Regions from separate parts of the Nesterenkonia aerolata genome, predicted to be linked through region 3. Evidence: riboswitches for the same ligand, from Rfam matches in the RefSeq annotation. Region 3 holds a riboswitch; each other region holds the start of a gene.
The links. A riboswitch is a leader RNA that binds a small molecule or an ion and turns the genes downstream of it on or off. The one in region 3 is predicted to bind thiamine pyrophosphate.
Positions count from the first base shown of each region.

Region 1: linked by a shared signal. The riboswitch ahead of RIL96_RS05665 (3-oxoacyl-ACP reductase) and the one ahead of RIL96_RS06600 (TenA family protein) in region 3 are both predicted to bind thiamine pyrophosphate.
Region 2: linked by a shared signal. The riboswitch ahead of RIL96_RS05645 (ECF transporter S component) and the one ahead of RIL96_RS06600 (TenA family protein) in region 3 are both predicted to bind thiamine pyrophosphate.

Region 1 is NZ_JAVKGR010000004.1:134,797-144,377, reverse strand. It holds gene cls (cardiolipin synthase) at 206-1,699, opposite strand; gene RIL96_RS05690 (aminotransferase class IV) at 1,819-2,772, shown strand; gene RIL96_RS05685 (NAD-dependent epimerase/dehydratase family protein) at 2,841-3,809, shown strand; gene RIL96_RS05680 (hypothetical protein) at 3,799-4,338, opposite strand; gene RIL96_RS05675 (alpha/beta fold hydrolase) at 4,522-5,328, shown strand; gene RIL96_RS05670 (LLM class flavin-dependent oxidoreductase) at 5,381-6,730, opposite strand; gene RIL96_RS05665 (3-oxoacyl-ACP reductase) at 6,733-7,524, opposite strand; TPP riboswitch at 7,572-7,678, opposite strand; gene RIL96_RS05660 (hypothetical protein) at 7,803-8,285, opposite strand; gene RIL96_RS05655 (carbon-nitrogen hydrolase family protein) at 8,282-9,106, opposite strand; gene RIL96_RS05650 (ATP-binding cassette domain-containing protein) at 9,125-9,581, opposite strand, start outside.
Region 2 is NZ_JAVKGR010000004.1:124,737-134,317, reverse strand. It holds gene RIL96_RS05650 (ATP-binding cassette domain-containing protein) at 1-1,437, opposite strand, end outside; gene RIL96_RS05645 (ECF transporter S component) at 1,434-2,096, opposite strand; TPP riboswitch at 2,181-2,286, opposite strand; gene RIL96_RS05640 (DUF4235 domain-containing protein) at 2,739-3,011, shown strand; gene mnhG (monovalent cation/H(+) antiporter subunit G) at 3,022-3,441, opposite strand; gene RIL96_RS05630 (MrpF/PhaF family protein) at 3,441-4,019, opposite strand; gene RIL96_RS05625 (Na+/H+ antiporter subunit E) at 4,019-4,669, opposite strand; gene RIL96_RS05620 (Na+/H+ antiporter subunit D) at 4,666-6,387, opposite strand; gene RIL96_RS05615 (Na(+)/H(+) antiporter subunit C) at 6,390-6,935, opposite strand; gene RIL96_RS05610 (Na+/H+ antiporter subunit A) at 6,932-9,581, opposite strand, start outside.
Region 3 is NZ_JAVKGR010000006.1:6,537-16,117, reverse strand. It holds gene RIL96_RS06630 (hypothetical protein) at 1-459, shown strand, start outside; gene RIL96_RS06625 (hypothetical protein) at 533-886, shown strand; gene RIL96_RS06620 (hypothetical protein) at 1,648-2,115, shown strand; gene RIL96_RS06615 (relaxase/mobilization nuclease domain-containing protein) at 2,115-4,280, shown strand; gene RIL96_RS06610 (hypothetical protein) at 4,292-4,516, shown strand; partial or broken gene RIL96_RS06605 (ISL3 family transposase) at 4,677-5,609, shown strand; TPP riboswitch at 6,085-6,177, shown strand; gene RIL96_RS06600 (TenA family protein) at 6,296-6,958, shown strand; gene RIL96_RS06595 (TenA family protein) at 6,955-7,605, shown strand; partial or broken gene thiD (bifunctional hydroxymethylpyrimidine kinase/phosphomethylpyrimidine kinase) at 7,621-8,138, opposite strand; gene RIL96_RS06585 (hypothetical protein) at 8,303-8,776, shown strand; gene RIL96_RS06580 (hypothetical protein) at 8,878-9,581, opposite strand, start outside.

The DNA.
Region 1 (9,581 bases), on a different contig from region 3:
CCTGCCACGCCAGCCACCCCTCATCGAGGGAGCAAAATTTACTGCAACTCGCCGGTATGGGACACCAATTTCTCTCCCCCGATGAGTTGCCCGCCATCACCCCTGATCGAGGGAGAGAATCTGGTGCCGACACGCCGAAATCCGGCACGAGTTTCTCTCCCTCGATGGGGAGGGAGTGGAGTGGGACGGGCAGGCCGGGACCCGGCTACTGCAACCCGGCCGTGAGCCGGCAGACATTGTCCAGGTAGCGGACCCGCAGCGGACGCTGGCGCCACTGCTCCAGGGTCAACGGCCGGGAGACCTCCATGTACTGCGCGAGCACCGCATCGGTCTGTTCCACCATCGCCGCGTCGATGATCAGCAGCGTGACCTCCAGGTTCAGGCTGAACGAGCGCATATCCATGTTCGAGGAGCCGATGACCATCGTGTCCTGATCGATCAGCATGAACTTCGCGTGCAGCACATCGGGCGCCGGGTACCGGTGGATCCGCACCCCGGCCTCCAGCAGCCCCTCGTAGTAGGACTGCTGGGCATGGTGGACCACCGCCTGGTCCGCCCGTTCGGAGACCAGCAGGGTGACCTCCACCCCGCGGTGCGCGGCACCGGTGACCGCGTAGAGGAGGGAATCATCCGGCACCAGGTACGGCGTGCATATCACCACCCGGTGGACCGCGTTGTAGAGCAGATCGTTGAACAGGCGCAGGTTGTTCTCATCCGGGAACCCCGGGCCCGAGGGCACCACCTGCACCAGAGATCCGCCGCGGGCGTCCTCGTCCTCCTGCAGGTCGATCCCCAGTCGCTCGGCGATGTTCTCCTCCGTCTCGGTGTACCAATCGGAGGCGAAGACGATGTCCAGCCCAGTGACCACCGGCCCGGAGGCCACCACGTTGAGTTCCACCCAGCGCCTGCCTGAGCGCACTGCCGAGGGCCGGTGATAATGCGGTTCGATGAGGTTGGTGGAGCCGGTCAGCGCCCGTTCGCCGTCGACGACGACGATCTTGCGGTGGTTGCGCAGATCCAGCCGGGAGAACCGGCGCTTCAGCGGGCGCACCGGCAGCACCGCATGGTGCTGGATCCGCGAGGCCTTCAGCCGACGCCGGAGCCGCCGGTACCCCTTCACGCGCATCGTGCCCATGTGGTCATAGAGCAGCCGGACGGTGACCCCGCGGTCGGCGGCACGCTCCATCGCGTCGAACACCGGGCCTGCGTAGTGCGGGTCATCGCCCATGATGTAGAAGAGCACGTGCACGTACTCTTGCGCGGAGTCGATGGCCTCGACCATCCATTCGAAGGCGTCCTCGTATTCGCCGAGCAGACGCAGGTGGTTGCCCTCGTGGATGGGGAAGGCGCCGAGGTTACGGTTCAGTGTGATGGTGCCGCGCAGCTGTTCACCGCAGGCCAGCAGGTGGTCAGTGAGGTCCATGTGACTGGTGGCCTTCAGCAGCGCCTCGTTGATGACGCGTTGACGGTCCTGCCGCCGTCGGGAGAGCTTATTGGTCCCGATCAGCAGGAACAGCGGTAGCGCAATCGCCGGGATGAAGAAGATGGCCAGCAGCCACGCCATCGCGGTGGCGGGACGGCGGTTGCCGGGGATGATGCCGAGCACGGCGATACGCACACCGACTTCGACGACGAGCACGATCCAGATCAGCCACTCAGGCAGAGTATCGATGCTGAAACCGCTCAGCGGCCAGAGCACGCCTCGACTCACCTCCTGGGTCCGGCTGGGTGAAGCGCCCAGAGCCGGGTTATCCATAGTACTCGCCGGGACGGCCGTCTCAGCGGGCGGGTGTCTGAGGTGAGGACTATGCTGTGGGTATGGCAGAGCACTTCCGTGAGGACAATGTGGCCGCCGTCGGCGTAAGGCTCGATGCTGAGCACCCCGAGGGCATGATCTTCGACCCGCATCAGCCGCAGCTGCGGGTGACGGACTTGGGCGTGGTCCGCGGGGACGGGATCTTCGAGACGATGCACGTGCTCGACGGGCATGTGCGCAAATACGACGCCCATCTGGAGCGGCTGCGCCGTTCGGCGCGGATGATGGAGCTGGGCATCCCGCCGGAGTCGGCGTGGCGGGCCGCCGTCGAACGCGGACTGGAGGAATACCGGGCCCGCGGAGGTGTGCCGGAGGAGCTGATGGTGCGGCTGACCGCCACCCGCGGGGTGGACGGGGAACCGGCCTCGGAGGACCCGGAGTATGCGGGCACCTACTGGGTGCTGCTCTCCCCGGCACCGGCATGGGCGAAGGCCGATCAGTCCACGCAGTTCAGCGTGACGCTGCTGGACCGCGGGGTCGACGCCGACGTCGCCGAGCGTGCCCCGTGGCTGCTGCTGGGTGCGAAGACGCTGAGCTACGCGATCAACATGGCCTCGCAGCGCTGGGCCAAGGCCCACGGCCACGACGACGTCATCTTCCACACCTCTGACGGGCAGCTGTTGGAGGGCCCGAACTCGACGGTGCTGCTGGTGAACCACCGTGAGGGGCAGACCCCGCAGCTGGTGACGCCTTTGCTGGAGGCTGGCGTGCTGCCGGGCACCACTCAGGGTGCGATCTTCGCGGCGGCCTCGCGTGCCGGCTGGGAGCTGGGCTATGGCCCGCTGACTCCGCAGCAGCTGCTCGACGCCGATCACGTGTTCCTCGCCGCCTCAGTGCGCGGAGTGGTGCCGGTGTGGCGGGTGGATGAGACGCAGCTGCGCGTCGACGACGAGATCACCGAGGCGCTGCGCGGCTTCCTGGCCGAGGATCTGCCGGTCAATCATCCCGGGGAGTGAGGAGCCGGATCACCAGGTGAGAGCAGTGCGCACTTCTCAGCTGCTCCGAGACGGGAGATGCTGGTCTCATGCGCATCCTCATCTTCGGCGGCACCGGTCAGCTCGGTGCCGCCATCGCACGCACAGCCCACGAGCGGGGTCACGCTGTCACCTGCCTGGCCCGGGGCACGAGCCCTGCCCCGCACGGCGTGCGGTTCGTCCGGGCTGACCGCGATCAGCCCCGCGCCTATGACGAGGTCTCGGCGGAGCGGTGGGACGCCGTCGTCGAGCTCTCGTCACAGCCGGGCCAGGTGCGCGAGGCACTGGCTGCCATCAACACAGCGCACGTCGTCTACCTCTCCTCCGTCAGCGTCTACCGTCACAGTGACGTCCCGGATCGTCAGGAGTCCGCCGAGGCATGGGCGCCCTTAGCAGCTGATCAGTTCACCGATATGAGTCAGTACGGTGCCGCCAAGGTGGCTTGTGAAACGGCCGTTGCCCGCGCTCATGGGAAGCTTGCCACGGTGATCCGGCCCGGGCTGATTTCAGGTGCGGATGATCGCACGGGGCGAAGCGGGTACTACCCCTGGAGGTTCGCCCATCCGGTGGGCGAGAAGGTCGTCGTCCCCGGAGACCTGGATTTTCCGATCGCGCTGCTCGACGTCGACGATCTCGCGGCGTGGATTCTGCACTGCCTGGAGAAGGGGGTCGGCGGGGTGTTCAATGCCGCGGGAGAGACGACCTCGCTGGGTGAGCTGCTGGAGCTGGCGCGCCGAGCATCCGGCAGTTCGGCCGGCATCGAACCTGTCTCAGCCTCGGCCCTGCTCGAGGAAGGTGTCTCCCCGTGGATGGGACCGGACAGCCTCCCGCTGTGGCTCCCGATGCCGGAGCTGCGGTGGGGCGCCACAGCTGATTCCAGCCGGGCCCTCGAGGCCGGGTTGGTGCGCAGCCCGCTGTCACAGACGTTGCAGGATGCGCTGGCTTTCGAGGAATCGCGCGGCGGACCGCAGGGGGCGGGCCTCAGCGATGCGAAGGAACGGGCGCTGCTCAGCCGGTGAGCCGGAACGCGCGGACCACGCCGACGGCGGTGACGAGCAGCAGGACGACGACGGCGAGCGGCGTGAGGATCACCGTGGGGAATACCGCGCCCCAGACGAGCACCAGGTCGAGGAGGATCAGCGGCAGGGCCGCAGCATTCCGCAGCACCATCTGCACCCCGTTGCGGTACTGCGCCTGCACATTGTGCTCGGTGAGCATGTGCGGATAGTTGTAGACCCTCGGATAGCGGGCGAGGACGAGCAACCCAGCCCAGACGAGGCCCACGAGCAAGAACGTGATCGTCCCTTCGGTCCAGATCCCTCCGGTGCGGGTGGCTTCGCCGTCGACACCGAAGTGCACCGGCACCTCGCCGCCGGCCTGCCGCGCGACCCCGATGAACCCCGCGACGGCGGCGATCATCAGCGCGGTGCTGACCGGCCCGAGCAGCCGGTCCACGGGGCCGAGCTGGATCTCGGGCTGCGGTCTTGAGGCGACCGAGGGGTAGACGAGGGTCCCGTCGCTGTCGGTGTAGGCCTCCTTGCGCAGCATGTTCTCAACTCTGGCACAGAACGGGGCCCTGTTCGTCACGAGGCCCCCGCCCGTCAGCTATTGTCATTAGCCAAATAGCTTCGCAGCATAGCTTTATGACCAGCGACGCTCTGTTCATCCCCACCCTGCGGCTGAATCAACCCGACGGCGACGTCCTATTCACGCACCGGCGCCGGGGATCCAGTGCTCCTCTCCCCCGGTATGGGTGATCTGCGCAGAACGTTCCGCAACCTGATCCCCGGCCTCGTCGAGGCCGAATACGAGACCATCACTGCCGAGCTGCGCGGGCACGGTGACAGCGATGCGAGCTTCGCCGAGTACGGCGATGAAGCCACTGCCGAAGATCTCATCACGCTGGTGGAAGAGATCGGCACCCCCGCCGTGCTCATCGACTCCTCCATGTCCGCGGCGGCCGCAGTCATCGTGGCCGCGCGCCGACCGGAGCTGGTCCGCGCGTTGGTGCTCACCGGACACCGACCGGGAGACTTCGAGGCGCACCGTACCGCAGTGCGGGCCTCCCTGCGGCGTCCGGAATACGCCAGCGCTTTCTCCCAGACGACGCGTACCAGCCACAGGGAAGCCGAGGATCTGCGCATCGCTGTCAGCGTCGTCGCCAAACGGGAGCTGCTCGGGGTCCTCACTGACACCGTGACTGGTCGATCTGGGGACGACGCCGTACACCGACTCTCCGTCGCCTACCGGGAATGGGCGCTGCGGAATCCCGGGGCCTATCCCTACACGCTGACCGCCGCGAACCCCAGCTCCGAGGCCGACGTCGAGGTCTCCGATCAGCTGGTGCGGGTCATCGCCGCCACCCTGCGCGGGTATGCGCTCGATGCCGACGCCGAGGTCCATGTGATCCGCCGTCTCCGCGCGATCCTCCACGGGTTCGTCGCCTTGGAGTTGGGCGGCGGTTTCGCCCTGCCTCAGGACGTCGACGAGAGCTTCAACCAGGCCGTCGAGTCCTTCCTCACCTCACTTCCCACCTGACTCCTGCGTTTATCCGAACTCTTTCGGAGATCCCCTCCCAATAGCGTTCGGATCACCCAAGAGATTCGGATAAACGTGGCTGCTGCTCGGTGAGGTGGGAGCGCAGCGTGGTGCCTTCGTAGGCGGTGCGGAACCGGCCGCGACGCCGCAGCTCGGGCACCACATGCTCCACAAAGTCCTCGATGCCGGCGGGCAGCGACGGCGGCATGAGGTTGAACCCGTCAGCCCCGCCCTCATCCAGCCACCGCTCGATCTCATCGGCGATCGACTCCGGCGTGCCGACCATGGTGCAGTGCCCTCCCCCGGCGGCGAGTCGACCCAGCAGCTGGCGCACCGTGGGGCGCTCGGTCTCGATGATCCGCAGGATGGTCGCGTAGCGTCCCTGCGGGCCGGTGAACTCCTCCAGCGGCGGCAGCTGGGGCACGGGCGCGTCGAGCTCCCAGCCGGAGGTGTCCTGCCCGACGAACACGCTGAGCTGGCGCAGCGACTCCTCGGCCGGCAGCAGCGCATCCAGCTCCGCCTGCTTCGCCCGAGCCTCCTCCATCGTGGAACCGACATAGGTCACCAACCCGGGCATGATGGCCACCGCGTCAGGATCCCGCCCGGCCTCAGCCACACGACGGCGTACGTCCCACCGGTATTCCTGGGCCGCGGGGAGGTCATAGGCCACGGCGTAGATGCCCTCGGCGTACCGGGCCGCGAGATTCCGGCCCTGATCCGAGGCGCCGGCCTGGAAGAGCACCGGTTCTCCCTGCGGCGGGCTGGGCACGTTCAGCGGCCCGGCCACCCGGAAGTGCTCGCCGTGGTGGTCGATGCTGTGGACCGTCTCAGGGTCCACGTAGCTGCCGTCCCGGTCGGCGAGGACCGACGATGCCGGCCAGCTTCCCCACAGCCCGCGCACCGCATCGATGAACTCAGCTGCCCGAGCGTAGCGTTCGGCATGGCCCGGCAGCGCCTGCATCCCGTGGTTCTGGGCCTCGGCGTCGAACATGGAGGTCACCACGTTGAACCCGACCCTGCCGCCGGAGATGTGGTCCAGTGACCCCAGCATCCGGGCGGCGTGGTATGGGGTCCAGAAGCTGGCGGAGACGGTGGTGACCAAGCCGATGTGCTCGGTCGCCCGGGCCACCGCACTCAGCGTGGTCACCGGTTCCAGATACCAGAGCGGACCGTCCTGCATCGCTGAGGCGGTGACCGACTGCCCGTCGGCGAGGAACATGGCATCCAGTGTGCCTCGCTCGGAGATCTGCGCCAGCTCCTCCCAATAGGTGATGTCGCCGAGGTCATCGACCCGGGAATCCTTGGCCCGCCAGGCTGCTTTGTGGTGGCCGACGCCGAAGGCGAAGAGGTTGAGCCGCAGGGGCTTCGGGTGGTTTGTCCGTGAAGTGGTGGGTGTCGTCATGCTCATCCTTTGACCAGGCCGCCGTCGACGATGAGGTTCTGGCCGGTCACTCCACGTGACCACGGGTGGGCGAAGAAGAGCACCGCATCAGCGAGCTGCTCGGGTGTGGTGACCGTGCGCAGCGGGGTGGCCGCGGCGATGCCGTCGAAGACCTCCTCCGGAGTGGCGGCGGAGGCGTCGGTGGTGCGCAGCAGACCGCCGGAGACCATGTTCACGGTGATGCCCTCGCAGCCGAGGTCGTCGGCGAAGGTGCGGGTCAGTGAGAGCAGGGCGGCCTTGGTGGCGGTGTAGTCGTGGTAAGGCACCACGGGGTGCTGGAACAGGTTGGTACCGATGTTGATGATCCGCCCGAATCCGGCGGCGCGCATGCCGGGCAGCGCGGCCTGGATCACCTGCACCGGGGCCTGCACAGAGCCGGCAAACTGCGCGGCGAGCTCGTCTGCGCTGAGGTCCGCGACTTTCGAGCGCGCGTCGCCGTTGAACACGAAGTCGACCAGCGCATTGTTCACCACGGTGGTGGGGGCGGCGCCGAAGTGCTCAGCAGCGGCGTCGAACAGTCCGCGGACCTGCTCCGGGTCGCGGACATCGGCAGCGACGGCCAGGGCACGCTCCGGGAACTGCTCGCCCAGCGCCTGCGCGGACTCCGCTGAGGTGCGGTAGTTGATGAGGACGCGTGCTCCGGCGTCTAGGAATGCGCGGGAGATCGCGGCGCCCAGGCCGCGGGCGCCGCCGGTGACCAGGACGATCTGGTCGGCGAGTGCGTGCTGCTCAGCTGGTGTGGTGGGGGTGGTCATGGCCTGCCTCTCATCTCGAGGCGAAGGCGAACGACGGCGCGTTGAGGTACGCAGAAACCGGACATTCCCTTCGCCAGTGCTAACTGGATCAGGTTCGACGGGTGTCATCTCAGCCGCGGCCGGTCATCGGCGCACGGCACCCCGTGTCACTGGTCCCATCACATCACAGGTCGAGGCCTACGTCACCCCACCACCCACCCACGTTTATCCGAATCCTCTCGGGAATCCGACTGCTGTTGGGGCAGGATTTCCGAAGAGATTCGGATAAACGTGGGTGGTTAGGCGCGGTGGACGCCTGCGGCGATGAGTGCGGCGTCGAGGATGGGAGCGACGCGCGGCTGCAGCTTCGCCTCGCCCGCACTCAAGGAGCGCAGGCCGCCCTGCTTACTGCCGTCGGCAGTGGTCGGTTTCCCGATCCACAGGGTGTGGGCCAGCTCCAGCTGGGAGGCTTGGGGGTCATGCGCAGCCATCTGCTGTGCGGCCATGATCTCCTGCACCTGGGTCTCAGTGAACGCGGGGCTCTTCGCCGCGCCGAGCCCGCCCAGCAGCCACTTGCCCCAGGGGCCGTGGAGCTCGTTGAGCTTGAGCATCTTCGAGACCTTCGTGCTCAGCTGACCGGCGGGCATATCCGCCAGCACACGGTCCTCGGTGGCCAGCACCACACGGCCCGGAGCGATGGTCACCACCACAGGGGTGCTGTGCTGGGTCATCAGTTTCTCGAACAGGTACATGCCGATCTTCATCGGCGCCGGGGAGTTCACACAGGCCTCGCGTTCTCCAGCACCGGCACGTTGCGCCGGGCAGTGTCCACGGTCTCGAGGTCGAGATCGACGACGAGCAGCTCCGGCTGCTCACCAGCTTCGGCGAGCACCTTGCCCATCGGGGAGACGATCGCGGAATGCCCCACACCGGTGGGGGCCCCGTCGACGGCGGGGGCTCCGGCGGCTGCCGGACTCCCCTGCCCGCAGGCGACGATGTACTGCGTCGAGTCCAGTGCGCGGGCGCGGGTCAGCAGCTGCCACTGCTCGACCTTCCCAGGGCCTGCACCCCAGGAGGCGGGCAGCACCGTCACCTGCGCTCCGGCGCGGGCATGGGCGGTGAACAATGCGGGGAAGCGTACGTCATAGCAGGTGGCCAGACCTAGGCGGACGCCGTCGACGTCGATCCTCGCCGTGGCTTCCCCGGGGGCGACGCTGTCCGACTCCTTGAAGCCGAAGGCGTCATAGAGGTGGATCTTGTCATAGGAGGCATCAATCCGGTTCCCGGCGGAGTCCACGCCGACGGCGAGCAGCGTATTGGTCACCCGCTGCCGGCCTTCCGCGCTGGGACTGGCCGGGGTGAACATGCCCAGCACGACGACAACGCCCGCCTCCTCGGCGATCCCCCGCACCGCCTGCGCCCAGGGGCCGTCTACGGGTTCTGCGATGGAGGTGAGGTTGTGGCCGAACTGCCGGTGGGTGGCCTCCGGGAAGACGACGACCTGCGCGTCGGCCTCGGCGGCCTTGTCCGTCCACTCGCGGACGAGCTCAAGGTTCTGCTGGGTGTCCTCGCCGGTGACGATCTGTGCTGCTGCAATCCGCATGCGCCCAGCCTACGCCGCTCACCACGCTGAGCTGTAGGTCCCGGCCAACATCGCCGCAGCCAGGGCGGCGCCGGCCAGGCCCACCCCGCCGAGGACGACCCACGCGTCAGCCGCTTGCCACGTCGAGGGCCGCGCCCAGCTGCGCGTCCCTGCACCGAATCCGCGGGACTCCATGGTCACAGCGAGGCGCGTCGCGGTGCGGATCGCCGAGACCAGCAACCCGAACGACTGGGACCCGAACGCCCGCAGCCGTGCCGCGACCCCACGGTCGGCGGTGATCCCCCGGGCGCGCCGGGCGTGACCGATGGTCGTCCACCGCTGGGTAAGCAGACCCAGCAGCCGCATCCCCGCGAGCGCACTGAGTACGAACCGGGCGGGTAGCCGCAGGTCCTGAGCCAGCGAATCTGCAAGATCGGTGGGGTCAGTCGTAGAGAACACCAGCACCGCGGGCAGCACGATCGCGAACGCACGCACG
Region 2 (9,581 bases), on a different contig from region 3:
CAGCAGGATCGCCAGCTCGGCGAAGGTGTGCGCGTCCTGCCCGAAGGTGGGCTCGTCGAGCATCAGGATCTCCGGCGCGCAGATCAGCGCGGTCCCGACGGAGAGCCGCCGCTTCTCCCCGCCGGAGAGGGTGAACGGGTTCTGATCGGCCAGGTGGTCCAGGCGCAGCCGATGCAGCATCTCCTCGACCCGCTGATCGGTGTCCGGCTCGTCGGCGACGGACCGATCGGCCCGGCGGAGTCCCAGCGCCAGCTCCTCCCGGACGGTGCCGCGGACGAACTGGTGCTCCGGTTCCTGGAACACGGTGCCGATCCGAGTGATCAGCTCCGTCGATCCCCACCGGTCCGGTGAGTCGGCCAGCTCGGCGCCGTGCTCCCCCTTCAGCGCGTCCGAGGCCCGTAGGCTGCCGCCGTGTACGGGGATCAGGCCGGCGAGGCTGAGCAGCAGGGTCGACTTCCCGGCGCCGTTACGGCCGACGATCCCGAGCGCCTGCCCGCGGTGCAGGGCGACGTCGACGCCGTCGAGCACCGGGGTCGGCGGCGGGGTGCGGCGCCAGCTGCGCCGCGGCGGGGTCCGTGAGACCGCCAGTCGCTCCCCGATGAGCAGCGGTCCGCCCGTCGCGGGCCGCCGCCAGGCCGGCAGTGCGGCGGCAGGGTCGTGGCCGGGCACCCAGAGTCCCAGCTCGACGAGCTCGGCCCGCAGATGGGGGTCCTCCCGCAGCGCGGAGGCGGGCACGCGACGGCGCACCCCTGACCCGGAGTCGAGGACGATCAACGTGTCGACGTGATCGATCCACGGCTCGAGCCGGTGCTCCACGACCACCAATGTGGCGCCGGTGGATGCGGCGACGTCGACGACGGCGTCGCGGATCTGCGCCACCCCGTCCGGGTCGAGGTGGGCGGTGATCTCGTCGAGCAGCAGCATCCCGGGACGCATCGCCAGGATCCCGGCCAGCGCGAGACGCTGCTTCTGTCCCCCGGAGAGCTGCGCAGTCGGGTGCTCGAGCCCGGCGCCGAGGCCGACCAGCGCCATGGCCTCCCGCACCCGCCCCCAGATCTCCTCCCGCGGCACCGAGAGGTTCTCGGCGGCGAAGGCGACGTCGTCGCCGATCCGGGACAGCACCACCTGGGCCTCCGGGTCCTGCTGGACCAACCCCACCCGCCCACGGGCGTCCTCGGGGCTGACGCCGTCGATGAGCAGCGAACCGGAGGACACCGCCTCGTCGGCGTGGAGCACCCCGGCGGCCGCATGCAGGAACGTGGTCTTCCCGGCTCCGGAGGCCCCGGCGATCAGCACCCGTTCGCCGGCGGCGATGTGCAGATCGAGCCCGGCCACGGCGGGGGCGTCCCGTTCGGGGTGCTGGTAGGTCCACTCGGTCGCCCGGAGCGCGGCACCCCGGGCCGTCGTACGCACCGAATCGTTCAGGCTCGCGCTCATCGTCGTCGCGCTCCGAGCAGGGTGACCGACTCACGATGGGCGTGCCGGGAGGCCAGGGGGCCCAGCACCGACGTCCGGGCCAGTCCGCGGACCGCCCACCAGGTCAGCAGGCCGGCGATGACCGCTCCGGAGAGGGCGAAGCAGCCGATGTGGACGAAGGTCTCGAACGGCGCGAAGGCGTACATGGGGATGACCCAGTGGTAGACCGCTCCGCCGAAGAATCCGGACAGCCCACCGGCGAGCATGGCGACGTCGACTGTGTGACGGCGATAGAGGAACAGCAGGAAGATCAGCTCGGCGCCGAGGCCCTGGACGAACCCGGAGGACAGCACGGTGAGTCCGAACTGGGAGCCCAGCAGAGCGGAGACGACGGCGGCGACCATCTCGCAGTACAGGGCGGCACCGGGACGGCGGATGATCAGCGCGCCCAGCACGGCGGGGAAGAGCCACATGCCGTGCACCAGGGTGGCGGCCGGCGGGTAGGCGACGAAGAGGTTCGAGACCAGGTGGTAGCTGAGGTTCCAACCCCAGAAGATGACCCCACAGGCCACGGCGAGGGTGGAGGCCACGACGATGTCAGAAACCGACCACCGCAGCCGTCGGGGTGACGTCTTGGGGGACGTCTGCGGCGATGTCGTCCGATGTGCGCTGGTGCTCATGGTGCTCCTGTCGACGTGCGGCGAGCACGAAGGAGCACGAAGTCAACGGGTGCGAGCCGTCTGCCTGCATCGCACCTCGTCGTCCGTGGAGACTGCTCGACTTCCTGCGCAGGTCCTAACCTGATCAGGTTCGAGGGTCAGGGCCGTTGGGGCCCACTCTCAGCGCGTCCGCGCTCCCCTGTCGTGTCTCTGGATGACGTGCACCACAGTAGTACATGTGAGCATGCCCTCCCACTGCTCCGTCGACGGGTGATCACCCCTCCCGTCGATCCCCGGAGGCTCAGCCTGCGGGACCGCTGACCACCAGCAGCCCGGCAAGCAGGCCAAACCGCTGGTCGCCGACGCGATCGCAGAGACCCGCGGTCCGCGTCTGATCCAGTCCAAGACATGGCCCAGATCCTTCGAGGCGTCCTCACCCCACCCGTGCAGCACCATAGACGCCGGGTTGACGTCATCGTGCCGCCCCGGAGACCACCTGCCACAGCAGCGATTTTCCCACCGCCTTCCCGCCTCGTGTAGCCCACCGTGTGCGGCGCACCGATCAGGGAGTAAAAGGGCCAGATGAGGTGGGGCTCGAGGCTGCCTGGGCTAGGCTGGTGACGGACATGCACGTGGACATCACAGACCTGCTGAAGGAGTCTCATGGACAAGCTGCTGGACAAGGCGCTAAGCACCGGCATCTCGATCGCCGGAGGGATCATCGCGACGAAGGCCTTCGAGTTCGCCTGGCGTCAGGCCACCGGTGAGGAAGCGCCGAAGCACGGCGACGACGAGGAGTTCACCCTGAAGAAGGCGCTGGTCTTCGCGATCTCCTCCGCCGCGATCTCGGCCACCGTGCAGGTGCTCTCGCAGCGCGGGGCGAAGGTCGGCCGCGAGAAGATCAAGCAGGCCTACGGCAAACAGTCCGAGGTCTGAACCACAGCCGTCAGGCGCGGGGGCCGTCGATGGCCCGCCGATCATCGGCGGCCTTCCGCGAACTGTCCGACCGGTTGATCCGGTCCACCGCCGCAGCCAGCTCATCCTCGGTGAGCCGCTCCGGCTTGAAATGCTTCGTCCGATACCCGGCGCGGCCCACCATATGCGCAGACACCGGCGCCGTCAGCAGCTGCAGCATCCAGGCGAAGATCACGATCCCCACCCACGGCCAGCTGTCCCAGGTCACCGCGCAGGCCAGTACCAGCGCCAGCAAACCCAGCACCTGAGGCTTCGTCGCCGCGTGCATCCGCGAATGCAGATCCGGGAATCTCAGCAGCCCCACACCGGCCGCCAGAGACATCAGTCCGCCCACCAGCAGCAGCACCGCCACGATGATCTCTCGGATCAGTTCAGCATCGACTGCGAGCATCAGCCACGCTCCTCTTCCGTCGCCTCACCGGAGCCGCCCCCGGTCTCGCCGTCGGAGTCCGCGGCCCCGGAATTCCGCTGCTGGGCAACCCGGGTCCGCGCCAACGCCTGGAACCACGAGGTGTTGCGCTGCCCCTCCGGCGGGTCCGCCACCTCCTCAGCGTCCTGCAGCTCAGGCGCGGCATACCCATCATCCTGCAGCATCCGGCGCACCGCCGTCTCCTCCGAGGTGCTCGGCGCCTCCGGCTCATGCGCCATCACCGCACCGCCCAACCCCGGGTCAGCCTGCGGGTCGCTGCCGGTCTGCCAACTCTCCGGCCGACGAACCGCCACGAACCGGGCGATCGCCACCGCCCCCATGAAACCGATCACCGCAGTACCGACGACGAAGACGATGTAATCCTGGGAATCATTGATGACCATATCGGTGAGGAACATCGACGCCACCACGATCAGCAGCACATCCACCGAGATCACTCGGTCCAGCACCGACGGCCCGCGGAAGACCCGGTACACCGCGCACAGCATCGCCACCGCCAGCAGCGACTGCGTGATCCAATAGGCGTAGTCCAGCAGCATCAGCGCTCACCACCTCCGCCGTTCTGGGCAGTATCGCCGTTCTGCGCACGATGCCGGCGCTCCACAGGCCGCCCCCGCTCATCGCGGGAGAGCCCGCTGACCCGGCCCAACCGCTTCTCCGCCTTGACCACCGCGAGATCAGAACGGTTCCCCAACGTCCGGATCATCAAGGACTCCGTGCGCAGCGCATCACGGCGGATGCGCTCGGCATCATCGTCATCCCGGACGTCCAGGCAGTGCAGGTACAGCGTCGCCGTCGTGCGGTCCACATCCAGCACCAAAGAACCGGGGACCAGCGCCAGCGCGTGCCCCACCAAGGTGACGATGAAGTCATCGTGGCTGCGCAGCTGCACCGAGGTGATCGACCCGCCCACTTTCGGCCCCTGCGTGAACACCAGATGCGCCACATGGAACGACGCCGCCGTCATCTTCCACAAGAACCGCACGGAGAACACCAACGCCCACAGCGGGTTGAACCGCCCCGAACCACGCAGCGGCGGCAGATAGAACACCCGGACGATGATGGTCGAATACACCAGTCCCAGGATGAAGGTACCCAGGGTGAAGGACTGCCAGGCCGCCATCCACAGCACGGCCAGGAAGACGATCAGCGGCAGCTCAGCCTTCAGCGGAGTCTTCGGACGCCTCATCGGTCACTGCCCTCCTCATCGGTGCCGTAGCTCTCCGCACCGGAGTCCGATTCGGTGTTCGTGGTGACCGGAGCGAAGTCCTCGACGCCGTCGTCGTCGGTCTCCAAGTCCGGCACCTGCGAGGCGATCTCCACCAGCTCCTCCCGCACGCCGTCGACCCGCTCCTCACCAAGGACGGCCTCCAGATACGGCGCACGCTCATACATATCCCGGGCCGCCTGCTGAGAGAAGGCCATCAGCGGCCCGGCGGCCACTGTGAAGGCCACAGTCAGCCCGACCAGGAACACCGTGGGCCCCACAAGATTCATCGGCATCAATCGGCGGTTCGCCGCCCGCCCGTGCTCCAGAGTCTTCGGCAGCAGCAGCGGATCCGGGTCCTCAGCGTCCTCGGCCTTCCGCCAGAACGACCTGGTCCAGATGCGGGCCACTGCCAGCAGGGTCAGCAGCGAGGTCACGATAGTTCCAGCCACCAGCAGCCAGGCCACCCAGGTGTCCTCGGCGACACCGCCCTGGATCATACCGATCTTGCCGATGAACCCGGAGAACGGCGGGATGCCGGCCAGGTTCATCGCCGGGACGAAGAACAGGATCGCCAGCAGCGGGGACAGCTTCGCCAGACCACCCAGCCGGTCCACGTTCGAGGACCCGGCCCGACGCTCGATCAGCCCCGTGACCAGGAACAACGTGGTCTGGATCGTGATGTGGTGGGCCACGTAGTAGATCGTCGCCGTCATCCCGACCACGGAGGACAGCGCCAGACCGAACACCAGATAGCCGATATGACTGATCAGGGTGAAGGAGAGCATACGTTTGATATCGCTCTGCACCAACGCCCCGAGGATCCCGACGATCATCGTCAGCAGCGCCACCAGCAGCAGCGCGGTGTTCAGCTGCGTGCCGGGGAACAGCAGCGTCTCCGTGCGGATGATCGAGTAGATGCCCACTTTGGTCAACAGCCCGGCGAACACGGCGGTCACCGGCGCCGGCGCCGTCGGGTAGGAGTCCGGCAGCCAGAACGCCAGCGGGAAGACCGCGGCCTTGATGCCGAAGGCGACCAACAGCATCACATGCAGCAGCAGCTGCACGTGGCTCTCCAACTCGCCCAGCTTCAGCGCCAGATCAGCCAGGTTCACCGTCCCGGTGGCCGCGTAGATCGCACCGATGGTGATCAGGAACAGCATCGAGGAGATGATCGAGACCACCACGTAGGTTACACCGGCACGGATGCGCTGCTCCCCGCCGCCCATCGTCAGCAGCACATAGGAGGCGGTCAGGAAGATCTCGAAGCCGACGTAGAGGTTGAACAGGTCTCCGGCGAGGAACGCATTGGAGACACCGGCCACCAGAATCAGGTATGTGGGGTAGAAGATCGAGACGGGGCCTGAGTCTTTGCCCTCTTCAGCGGCACCCTGACCGATCGCGTAGAGCAGCACCGCCATGGTGATCAAGGAGGAGACCACCAGCATCAGCGCGGAGAACTGGTCCACCACCATGGAGATGCCCCAGGGCGCGGGCCACCCGGCCAGATGCACAGCCAGAGTTTCCCCGTGCCACACCGAGGCGATCAGCGCGACCTCCAGCGCCATGGTGATCACCAGCGAGGCCACGGTGACGATGCGCTGGACCGTCTGCTGCCGGTAGAAGGCGAAGGCGAAGGCCGATCCGAACAGCGGGATCAGCACTGCCAAGGGGATGAGCGCGGTCAGCTCTTCCTGCATGCTCAGCTCCTCCCCTCTCGACGTTCACGACGTGCGCGCCGGGATCCCGGCTTCGACTCCGGTTCAGATCCTGGCTTAGATCCCGGCTCGGATCTCGCCTCAGCCGGGGACGGTGCCTCCTCGCCGACGGCGACGGCGTCGAACTCCGTGGTCTCCGTCGGGATCTCGGAGTCCTCCTCCGGGTCATAAGCCGGCTGTTCGGCGACGCGGCGATCCTCGGGGTCATCGAGGACCTCATCCTGGCGTCCGATCACCCAGGACCGGTAGACCATCGCCAGCAGGAAGGAGACCAGGGCGAAGGCGATCACGATCGCGGTCAGCAGCAGCGCCTGAGGCAGCGGATCGAGATAGTCATCAGCACTGAGGTGATCCCGCACCAGCGGGGCCTCCCCCGCCTCGCCGGCGGACATGATGATCATCAGGTTCACGCCGTTGGAGATCAGGATGACACCGAGCACCACACGGGTCAGCGACCGCTCCAGCACCATATAGACACCGGTGGCCAGCATCACGCCCATCACGATGAGCAGGGTGAGGTTGATCGTCATCGGGCCACCCCCATGCTGGTCTCGGCGTGGACGCCGTGGCCGTAGTCGGAGGTGTCTCGGTTCTCCTCTTCCGAGCGCAAGTCGATCTCCGAGCCCAGGCTGCGCAGCACGTCCACGATCAGCCCGATCACCACCAGGTAGACCCCGACGTCGAACAGCACCGAGGAGACCAGCGCCTGCTCACCGAACAGCGGCAGGTCCAGGTCCACGTAGAAGGACTGGAACACCTGACCGCCGACGAACAGCGGGGCGATCCCGCAGACGCAAGCCACGACGATGCCCGAGCCCATCAACCCGCCGGCGGAGAAACGCATCGCGGCTTCCAGCTCATAGCGCCCTCCGGCCAGGTAGCGCAGCACGAAGGCCAGCCCCGCCATGAGCCCTCCGGCGAACCCGCCGCCGGGGGTGTTGTGCCCGGCCAGCAGTAGGTACACCGAGAGCAGCACGATCGCGTGGAACAGCAGGCGGGTCACCACTTCGAAGATGATGGAGCGGTGCTCCGGAGCCAGCGTCCGTCCGGCCACCAGCCAGGCCTCACGGGCCACTGTGGCGAAGCTGCGTGCCGCACGGATCTCGCGGACCTGGCTGGGCGAGAAGTTCTCATCAGTGAGCACCCGGCCCACCGACCCGGTGGGGATGTCCTGGACGGTGAGTCTGCGGACGTCGCGGCGTTTGACGAAGATCAGCGACGCCACACCCGTGGCTGCCGCGGCGATCACGGTGATCTCGCCGAAGGTGTCCCAGACGCGGATATCGACCAGGGTGACGTTGACGATATTGGCCCCGTGGCCGACGTCGAGCGACATCCAGGGGAACTCCTCGGAGATGGGCGCCTCGGAACGCGAGGAGACCGCCAGCGCGGCCAGGCCCATCATGACCAGGGCGAACCCGATGGCCAGCACGGCCCGGGAGACCTTGGAACGGGTGAGGCTGCGGGTCCAGATCCCGGCCGGCAGCGTGCGCAGCGCCAGGACGAAGACCACCAGCACGATGGACTCCACCAGCAGCACCGTCAGCGCGAGATCCGGCGCCCCCTGCAGGCCCAGCAGACCGGCGATGCCGTAGCCGCAGAGCCCGACCATCAGCACCGCCATGAACCGCTTCGGCGCCAGCACCGCGCCGAAGGCCCCGGCGATGACGACGACGCCCAGCACCACCTGCAGCGGCTCCTCGGCGATGATCCACGAATCCGGCGTCGGCAGCCCGCCGGCGCTGTAGAGGACTGCGACCACGGGCAGCACCGTCGCCACGGCAAGGATGATGAACAGGTAATGGCCCAGCGAACCGGACTGGGTTCGTGAGGTCAGAGCCTGGGCGAAGGCATCGAGGCTGCGGATGGAGGCACGGTAGGTGCGCTCGGCGTCGAACACGGCGGGCACACGCTCCTGCAGACGGGCGACGCCCGCGCGGCCGAGGAACAGCAGCGCACCCAGCACCCAGGTCAGCGCGGACAGGGCCAGCACGAGGGTGAATCCGTGCCACAGCGCCAGATACGTCATCGACGCCCCGGACTCCACCGGGCCGAAGAGCTCGGTGTAAGGGGAGATCATCGCCTCCAGCGGGGCCGGCCAGACGGCGAAGAGCACAGTGCCCGCCGTCAGCACCGCCGGCGCGGCCAGGAACACCGGATCCACGGGCTCGTGGAATCGGGTGTCCTTCAGCACAGCACCGCTCTCATCACGCTTGGTGCCGAAGGCACCCCAGAGGAACCGGGCGCTGTAGGCGACAGTCAGGGCGGAGGCCACGACGACGCCGACCACGACCACCCAGAACCAGCCGCCGCGAACCTCGGCCGCCTCGAGGAAGGACTCGAGGACGACCTCTTTGGCCACGAAGCCGAAGAGCGGCGGCAGGCCCGCCATCGAGGCGGCGGAGACCACCGAGATCCAGAAGAGCGGACGCTGGGTGCGCCGCAGCCCGGAGAGCACACGCAGGTCACGGGTGCCGGATTCATGGTCGATGATCCCGACCACCATGAACAGGGCGGCTTTGAAGAGTCCGTGGGCCAGGATCATCGCGACACCGGCCAGAGCCGCGTTCTCCGTGCCCAAGCCGTTGATCATCACCAGGAAGCCCAGCTGGGAGACGGTGCCGTAGGCCAGCACGAGTTTGATGTCGGTCTGCCGCAGAGCGCGGTAGGCGCCGACGAGCATCGTGGTCAGTCCGAAGCCCAGGATCACCGGCAGCCAGAAGGAGGTGTCATGGAAGCCGGGGGCGAAGCGGGCGACGAGGTAGACCCCGGCCTTGACCATCGCTGCGGCGTGCAGATAAGCCGAGACGGGCGTGGGGGCCGCCATCGCGGCGGGCAGCCAGAAGTGGAACGGGACGATCGCGGACTTCGCCAGCGCGCCGACCAGCACCAGCACGATCGCGATATCCACCTGCGTGCCGGAGAGTCCCGGCGCGGCAGCCATGATCTCAGAGAGCTGGTTGGATCCGGCGAGGTCGCCGATCCACAGCAGGCCCACCAGCATGGTCAGACCGCCGAGCTTGGTGACGATCAGCGCCTGGATGGCGGAACGGCGGGCGAAGATGCGGTGGGCTGAGTAGCCGATGAGCAGGAAGGAGAGGACCGTGGTGATCTCCCAGAAGATGAACAGCATCACCACGTCATCGGAGATCACGATGCCGAACATCGCCGCGCCG
Region 3 (9,581 bases):
GGGGAGTGTGTGGGATGCTTCTACGACACGTGCGCTGCCTACCTCGCCCGTCGTCCGAAGTATGGACAAGGCTGCCTCTACGAGAGCGATTTCTACTACGAGCTGGTTCGCGTCGGAACCATCTGCTGCGGTCTCTGTCAGACCGCAGGGTGTGAGGGTGATTGCGACGAATCTTATGAAGCCGCCATTCTGGCGCGCGACATCAAGTTCCTGGATGCGCTGCGTGGGTGGGAGACCGAGGCCGATCGTTGGCGCAGGGCTTGCGATCCCGAATCTGACCCCAAATACGAAGCGTGGCGGCATCTCTCCCCCCGAGAGCTGACCGACAAGGTCATCGAGCTGGAGGAGAAGCGGAAGGCTCTGATCAAGCACCCAGACCCCGAGACTCAGCCGCCACTGCTGTCCGACGAGGAGATCCAGCGTCGGCTGGCCCCGTACTCCGCCCCCGCTCCGGCGTAGGAGCGACATCTAGACCCGGGCTCTGACATCAGAGCCACATCTCGTATCCCCATCGAAGAGAGAGGAGCCCACCGTGGCTGCGAAGTTCAACCCCAAGGCACGCGCAGAGGAGATCGCCCGTCAGCTCAAGGAGGCTGAGGAGGCCAAGGCCGCCTACGACGCCGCGATCGACAAGGCCGTGAAGGACGCCGGCCGGACTCGCGCAGAGTTCGTCGAGATGGCCTACGAGTACTTCGGCATCGAGCCGGTGAAGGTCGAGCGCCGGGACAAGGAGACCAAGGAGCCGCTGCGTGATGATGAGGGCAACATCGTGATGGTCTCCACCGACCGTGACGAGTCCAAGCGGATCGAGCAGCTGGCCGAGAAGTTCGAGGAGATGGTCAAGGTCTACGAGGCCAGCCTTCAGTCGAAGCCTCACGCCGCCTGAGGCGAAGCTCAGATCGAAGAGCCCCGTCGCGGATCGTGAAGATCCCGGCGGGGTTTCTTCGTGCTTGGGGGCGAAGCAGGATCTGTGCAAGATCCATACAAGATCACGACAGAGATTCGACAGGATCGCAGCACGACAGTCTGACGACAGGATCGCTGCAGAATTACGACAAGATCCGCGCACGATCCGTGCAGCGGCTTCGAGCGGCTACAGAGATACTGCAGGATCTCGACAACATCTCCGCAGAGATGCGACAGCGCTTCGAGCGTCTACAGGATTACTACAAGATCCATGCAGAATCTCGACAAAGTCGTGATCCTGCGGCCTCACCGGCCGAAACGACGCCGAACAGGCGGGGTTCGGGCGGTGCTGGAGCCCGCAAAGCGGGCGCCATTGCCCCATGCGATGCAGCACTGTAGCGCGCATAGCGGAAGGCCCACTGCACGCCGGAGCCCGAAGGGCGCAGGCGCTGCATGGGCCTGGAGCTGGGATTTATCCCCCGAGCCGGAGGAGGCCGAAGGCCTCCGAAGGCGGATGGACCAGCACCCGTACTCCGGCCGCAGGCCGGGGAGGCGAGCGAAGCGAGCCTTATATGTACTACGGGTGGAACTGGTCCTCGGGTTCGTTTCGCCCAGATTCTGTGCCAGGCGGCAGGGAATCTGGGCGAAACATCTGCTTGTTCAGCAGCGTGGTGACATAGTAAACTGGTAGAGACCAGTTAGACGATGCGCACGATGTGAACAAGCAGGAAGGAGGTTGCTATGGCGGCACAGGCTCAGCGGCGCAAGCCGACGAAGTATGGCCGGCATCGCAACCTCCGTCTTGGTGTCGACGAGGAGAACGCCGTGGCCGCGATGCGTGAAGCGCTGGCAGAGGTCCGCGGCGTGGCGTTCGACGATGTCGACTGGGCTGAAGCAGTGCGCATCCTGCTCGTGGAGAACGAGAAGGCTGCGCGCGTTATGGCCGGCCAGCCGGAAGCTCTGGCGACGGCTGGGGCGGCCTCAGTGGCTGTGCCGGATGAGGTGTGGGAGTCGCTGACCGACTGCCGCAACCGGACCAGCCACTCGCAGGGATCGCTCTACACCATCATGAAGAAGCTGAACTTCGGCGATGCTGTCACCAAGCAGCAGGTCGCTGAGGCTGCTCGTGACGTGAAGGAGTCCAAGGAAGCCATCCTCCGCATGGAGGAGCTCCTGATCGAGTTCGTCGAGTCTGAGCGGGCAGTCTGATGGCTACTGTCACCGCACAGTCGACTCGACGCTCGGGAGCCTCGGCCAACTACGCGGGCAAGGACGCCGTGGCCATCTCGGCGGTCAATGCCCCGTCGAACCCCATCATGTTCGAGAAGCGGCTCTCAGAGATCCGCGCCGCGCACGGAAAGGATGGCGTCCGACCGATGCACGTTCTCGACGAGGCCGGCAAGAAGGTCCGCGACGAGAACGGTGAGCCGGTGCTCGCCCGCGACGACCGCGGCCAGATCATGTACGAGTCGGAGTACGTGCAGGCATATCCGATTGTGCAGAGCTTCGGACTCGATGAGCTGGACCCGGATGATCCGGCGTCGTGGGACGAAGCTCAGCGACGTGGCCGGGCACTTGCCGAGAGGATCGGTGATGGCCGCCCCGCACTGATCGCCACCGAGGTCAACGGCCGGACCGGATGCGTTCACAACCACATCATCATCGGAGCGGTGCATCCTGAGACGGGAAGGTCGCTGCGCTCTGACGCTGTGACTCACTCCAGGCTGTCCATCACCCACGACAAGGTGCTGGAGGAGCTCGGCGTCGAGCAGCGTGAGGATATGCGCGAACTCACCCGCCAGGCTGAGGAGCGCATGGCCGAGGCTCGGCAGCAGGTCATCGACACCGCTGAGAAGGATCTGAGTCCGAACCAGCTGCGCAAGAGGATCGAGGCCGCGGAGAAGCAGGTGAAGCTCGAACGTACCGACGATGCGCCGACACCTCGGCAGAAGCAGCAGGACCGACTCCAGCGAGAGTTCGAGCGTTATCAGCTCAATGAGCAGACCCGAGATGCGGCAGCGGACATCGGAGCCCCGGGCCCGAAAGAGAGGTTCAGCGAGATTGAGCTGAAGGGTCGGGTGCGCGAGACGCTGGCCGATCAGCGTGCGACGGACTGGCAGCGGCTGGATCAGGTCGGGCGCGAACGCGGTGTGACGATCACGAAGTACACCAAGCGCTCTCACGACGTGAGCTTCGGGATGATGCTGGCCGACGAGGACGGCGTCATCCAGGAGCCGTCCAACGCTCATCGCCGCAAGGGTTCACGCCTGGGCGAGGGCTACAGAGTCGAAGACGTGGAGGCTGCCCTCGAGCGCAACCGCGAGCTGGCGAAGCCGGTGAGCGGGCCGGGTGCGGGGCACCAGCGGGCCATGCAGCGTATCGGCGAGGAGGCTCAGCGTGAGGCTGAGCAGATGCTCCAGCAGTGGGCCAAGGAGAGCAAACCGACGCCGACGCCAGCAGAGACTCCTGTGGTGGAGACGCCGGCCGAGCCTGCCATTGAGGAGTCTCCGACCCAGCGAGCAGAGCGCGAACGACGGGAGCTGCGAGAGGCAGCCGCTGAGGCTGCCGAGCGTGAGGCCAAGGACCTCGAAGAGTTCCGCGCCCAGCAGGCCGAGTGGGACCGAGAGAGCCGGCAGTGGTTCGACAGCCTCATGGCGAAGGCGCCGAAGGAGCCGGAGACTCCCGAGGTTGAGACGCCGCAGGTCCCGCAGGCTGAGGCTGAAGAGCCTCGCGTGGATGCTGTCGAGGCGGAGCGGCCTCAGGCCGGGGACAGCAAGTGGTCCAAGCTCAAGGAGCGCGACAACGAGCGCACGGCACCGGAGCCGGTCGAGCAGGCTGTGGCCCCCATGCCCCGGGAGCCCGGCCAGGAGGAGGGTCTCCGCGCTCTCAAGGGCGGGGATCTCAGGGACCGTGAGGTGCTGGCTGTGGCTACCGAGCTCGAGGATGGCTCAGCGAACGTCGACTACCAGCTGCGTCACGACGATCCGGTTGCGAAGGATCAGCGCGGTCTGCATCTGATCGCCAAGGACGGCAAGGCCGTTCGGGCGAAGCTCTCAGCGGAGAAGTACCAGAAGCTGCAACGGCTGGCCGGGGACAACCGCACTGAGGCCGAAGGTAAGCAGGTCTACGCCCTGCAGGCGGATCTGCGGCCACGCGATGCTGGCTACGTCCCCAGCTACGACAGTGCGAAGGCATCCGAGCACAAGGTCGGTGCCGACGTGCTGGGCAAGCAGCGTGCGGCCGAGGATCGGGCTCGTGAGCAGAGCCCCGAGCGCAGCAGGGAGGCGTATCAGCAGGCTCGCCAGAGGCTGGTCGCCAAGGAGTCCTCACTGCAGAAGAGCTCCGAGCGTGAGTCTCGTGGGCTGGAGAGGTGATGAGCATGGCGATGAGTGCCGAGACGAAGCGCCGGCTGTACGTGAAGCACGGGATCGGCCCGGGGAAGGAGGAGATCCAAGCCAGGCCGAAGACCGATGCGGATCGGATCAGGGAGCTGGAGCGCGAGGTGGAGAGCCTCAAGCGACTGGTTCATGGCGAGCACCGGATCAGGGCCGGCAAGCGCAGACCGTTTGGAGATAACTGGCTCTTCGTAATTGAGGGTGTGGATCAGTGATTCCAGGACACGGCGTGGCGCTGCCCGGATAGACGTCGAGGTCTTCCGATGATGGAAGTTCTCGCACACTCCATCCGAAAGACCTCGACGTGTCCAAGCCTACTTTCTCATCTCCTGACCTCACGACATTCTGCCGACTCGACTCCCTCGACCTCAATTACGAAGAGCCCGCAAACTCGGCGTGTCCTGGCACACCGCGAACTCCGCGATCCTCGCGCAGGGACATCGACTGCTGATCGACGACCCGACCCGGTTCGACGGGGTCAGCGTCATTGGTGTCGACGAACACGTCTGGCGGCACACCAGGCACGGTGACAAGTACGTCACCGTCATCATCGACCTCACTCCCATCAGCCAGAAAGCAGGCCCGGCACGCCTGCTCGACATGGTGCCCGGACGGTCGAAACAGGTGTTCAAGCAATGGTTGAAAGCCCGACCGAAAGACTGGCGTGATGGCATCGACGTCGTCGCGATGGACGGATTCTCCGGCTTCAAAACAGCCTCCGTTGAGGAACTGCCCGAGGCTGTCGAAGTCATGGACCCGTTCCACGTCGTCAAACTCGCCGGTGATGCCCTCGACGAGGTACGCCGCCGCATTCAGCAGGAGACCACCGGGCATCGCGGACGAGCAACAGACCCGTTGTATCGGGCGCGCAGGACTCTGCACACCGGTGCTGATCTGCTCACGGCCAAACAGCAGGAGAGGATCGTAAGCCTCTTCGCCGACGCCAACTTCACCGCCGTCGAAGTCACCTGGGCCGTCTATCAAGACATTGTGAGCGCCTACCGAACCAACGACGGCAACGAGGGCACAAAGCTCTTACAATCAGTCATCGACGATCTGACGACGAATCTGCCGACAGGACTGGTCGAGCTCAAACGGTTAGGACGGACTCTGAAGCGTCGAGCTGCTGATATCCTGGCGTTCTTCACCCGACCGGGAACGTCGAACGGGCCTACTGAAGCGATCAATGGCAGGCTCGAACATCTACGCGGGTCAGCGCTGGGGTTCCGCAACCTCACGCACTACATCGCGAGATGTCTGCTCGAGTCCGGTGGCTTCAGACCAGTTCTACACTCTCAATTACGATGAGCCGGTTTAGTGCTACTCCGTCATGTTGAGTACGTCGATCGGTACGGTGTCTTGGGGATGGAATAAGTCGAGATCGACAGTCACCAAAACACCCGGATCGTCACGGCACCAGCGTGAGCATCAGATACGCAACAGGCTTGGTGACCTGCGGGTGATCAGATTCGAGGAGAACACGTTCGGTAAGGCTTGCGTGTTCCGTGCGGACCATATATAGCACGGTCATCGCCCTGCGGGCGCCCCCATTGTCGACGCTACCGGTCTGTCCCACAGGAGACGGTGGCCTTCCACGCACATGCCACTGGCGATCCGACGTCCCCATCCCACGGTTTTGCTCGCACCCGGTGATCGCACCCAGGAACACGTGCGAGATTGTCTCGTGCTCCGAGGAGGGCTGACATACTGCGGGAGTATGTCGCTGCGGGTTTCTGTTAAGCTCGTGGCACTCTAGACGTTGGCTAGCACCTTCGATACAGTGTTCAACGACACGGGGTGCCCGAGAATGGGCTGAGATTACACCCGAGAACCTGATCGAATTAGCATTCGCGAAGGGATGTCAGTGCTCTGATGGGTCACATCTTTCGGCTCCGGTGGAGTGGGTGAACGCCAGGCCTCATTCTTGTCGCACGACCGTGTTCTGATCTCTTCTAGTCGCTTCTACACAACGTCGGAAAGGACGAGAGGACACTATGAGCCAACGATTCAGTCAAGAACTTCTCGAGACCAACCGGGAGACCTGGGAGCAAGCCATTAACCACCGGTTTGTGACCGAGCTTTTTGAAGGCTCTGTTGATGATGAGGTCATGGCCGGGTATCTGGACCAAGACTACCGCTTTTTTGAAGCCTTCTTGCAACTGCTTGGTGCCGCTATTACCACCGCAGATCGCCTCGAAGCACGGTTGCGCTACGCCAGTTTCGCTGGGGAGATGGCTAACAGCGAGGACACCTACTTCCAGCGGGCCTTCGAGGCTTTGGGTGTGAGCGATGAGCTCCGCGCTGCTACTCCGGACACCCCGAGTGCAGCCGGATTCTGCGATCTGATGCGAGAGGCTGCCGCGTCTCAAAACTACAGTGCCGTTGTGGCGGTCTTGATGGTCACCGAATGTCTCTACCGGGACTGGGCGGCCAAAGCCCCGCAGAACCGGCCCGAAAGCTTTATCTATCACGAGTGGATCACCCTGCACGATAACGCCGATTTCCTGGACTTTGCGACGTTTCTGGAACAAGAGGCGGACCGCTCTGGGGCCCAGGATGCCCAGACTGCTCACGACTACTTCCGTCGGGCGGTGGAGCTAGAACTCGCTTTCTTTAATGACACCTACACATACCCGCTGAACGGAATTCACGCATGACCTTGTTCCACGACCTTAAAGAGGCCAATCTTGAGGTATGGCAGTCCTATACCCGCCACGAATTTATCCGCAAACTCGCTGATGAGTCCCTGGAATTGGCAGCGTTCCAGCGCTATTTGATTCAGGACTACCACTTTTTGATTCACTTTGCCCGAGCCTACGGTCTAGCCGTGTACAAACAGACCACCTTGGAAGGTATTCAGCACTCCATGGACGGGCTCAAGAATATTGTCTGGGAGACCGGGTTACATACCTCGATGACCGCTGAATGGGGTATTAGCCCAGAGGAGCTCAACGCCACGCCCGAGGATCTGGGCACGGTGGCATACACCCGCTATGTGATTGACACCGCGGTGACTGGCACCCTGCTTGATTTGTACGTGTCGCTGTCTCCGTGCCTGATTGGATACGCCGAGATTGGCGCCGAAATCGCCCACGTATTGGAAGATAATCCAGACCACCCATATCGGCAATGGATCGAAACATATATCGACCCGCAGTTCGTTAAGGCCTCGGAAGAAGAAATCAAGAACCTCGACACGCTTGCCGGTGAGGGGCCGTTGTCTGAACAACGCTTTGCCGAGCTGTCACGGATCTTTGCCACGGCCTCGCGTCTCGAGGCAGAGTTCTGGCAACAAGCGCTGTGAACAACACTGTGACGCTTAGGCTCGCATGGCCATGTGATGGACAGGTCCGTGTCCGGTCTGCGGAGCGTAGGAGAGTTCCCATTCTGCTCCAGCGGCCAGGGCACGGGTCAAGTCGGTCTGCCCTTGACCAATGGCTGAAGACAGCGTGCACCCGGTGCCGTGGGTATTGCGGGTCGTGACGCGGGGAACCTTCAAGGAGTGCGCCGCACCGTCAATGACCACGACGTCGGTGATTTCTGGATCGTTATGGTCCAAGTGTCCGCCTTTGACTATGACCGCTCGTGGCCCGTGCTGGGCAAGAGCATGGGCTTGCCGGGCCATGTGCTCGAGTGTTTCGGCAGGTGATTCACCATGTCCAGAGCGGCATCATCGTCGGAGAGCGTGTCACCGCTGGTGGCCACCAGCACCGGGTCCAGCACGATCACACCAAACCTTGTGTGAGGCTCGGCAATGATTTTCGCGGTGGCTTCCACCGTTGCGGCAGAGCCGAGCATCCCAATTTTGGTGGCATCAACCGGAAGATCATCGAGCACCGAGGCGATCTGGGTCCGGAGGCCCTCCTGATCTGATCGCGTTCAGTTGTGGTGGCGGTGACGGGATAAGAGCCCTAGCGGCCAGATAACTGCTCATGCCACGGGTGTGACCCGGGGTGGTGAGCCCAGCAATCAGCAGCCGATACATGGATAGGTGATCGACAGTGGCACAGACCGAAACCCCGCTTCAGCAGCGGATGCGCCAGCAGCAGGGCGATGCGGAGTTCTCTCGCAACGTGAAGTCTCAGGCCGAGCAGCACCGGCTGATGGAGCAGCTCAACGAGCAGCAGCGTCAGCAGGAGCGCGACCAGGAGCGCCAGCTCCAGGAACAGGAGCAGGAAGCTGCCCAGCGCGAGGCCGCGGAGCAGGAGCGGCTGGCCCAGGAGGCCCGCGAGGAGCAGCAGCGTGAGCAGGAGATCGCAGAGCGCGAGGCTGCCGAGATGGACGCTCGTGAGACTGAGCAGGCCGAGCGGGACTCCCGGGAGGCCTCAGAGCGTGAGGAGCAGGAGCAGTCTCTGGAGCGCGAGGAGCAGTCCCAGCAGCAGGAGCAGGAGCGTCAGCCCTCCTCCCGCGAACTGTTCGCCAAGCAGGCCGAGCGTTCGCGCCAGGTCTCGCAGAGCCGAGGCATCGGCCGGTGAGCGGCAGATCCTCCTCGAATGAGAAAACCCCCGGAGATCTGGTCTCCGGGGGTTACTCGTGTGCGGTGAGGATCACTCCTCGAAGAAGTCGTTCGAAGCGGTCATGGACGGATGCTCACGGCGATGTTGGTGGTCTCTGCGTCGATCTCGTCGTGGTCCTCGGCGAAGCTCTCGAGGTGATCCTCAGCCTCCCAGGCGAGGTCGAGACGGTCGCTGCTGGAAATGCCGAGGTCATCGGAGTACAAGGTGAACTGGACTCGGTTGTCAGCTTCTCGGTATTCAGTCTCGATGTCGTCAGCGGTGATGCTGTAGCCCTGGTCGCCGAAGAAGCTCACCAGCTCCTCAACTCCCTCTCCTTCCAGCAGCTGAGCGTCCGCAACGGAGTCTTCTTCGTCCCGGACCTCCTGCTGCTGGTCGAGCCACTGCTGGTGACCCTCATCGTCCATGGGGAAGCTGTGGCTGTCAGGAGCGCCAGTGGCAAGATGATCTTCGTACACAGCGAGTCCAGCCTCAGCAAGCTCCTCCTCATCGAAGTGCTCGTCGTAGACGTGGTAGGCGAGGTCTCGGGCGAGGTCCTCATCAGGAAGCTCGCCGCTGCTGTCGACGGCGTAGATGTGGAGGCCAGCGATGGGGCCGTCAGCTTCAACATCCCGCAGTGTCTCTACGCCGATCGTGTCCAGGGTCTCGGGCTCTGTGCCAAGCCGCTCGTGCTCGGTGACGAGCTCCATATCCGCGTCGTTGTCCTCGATCCAGGTCTCGACGGTGTCGCGGATGTCCTCTTCGAGCTCAGCGTGTTTCTCGTCCT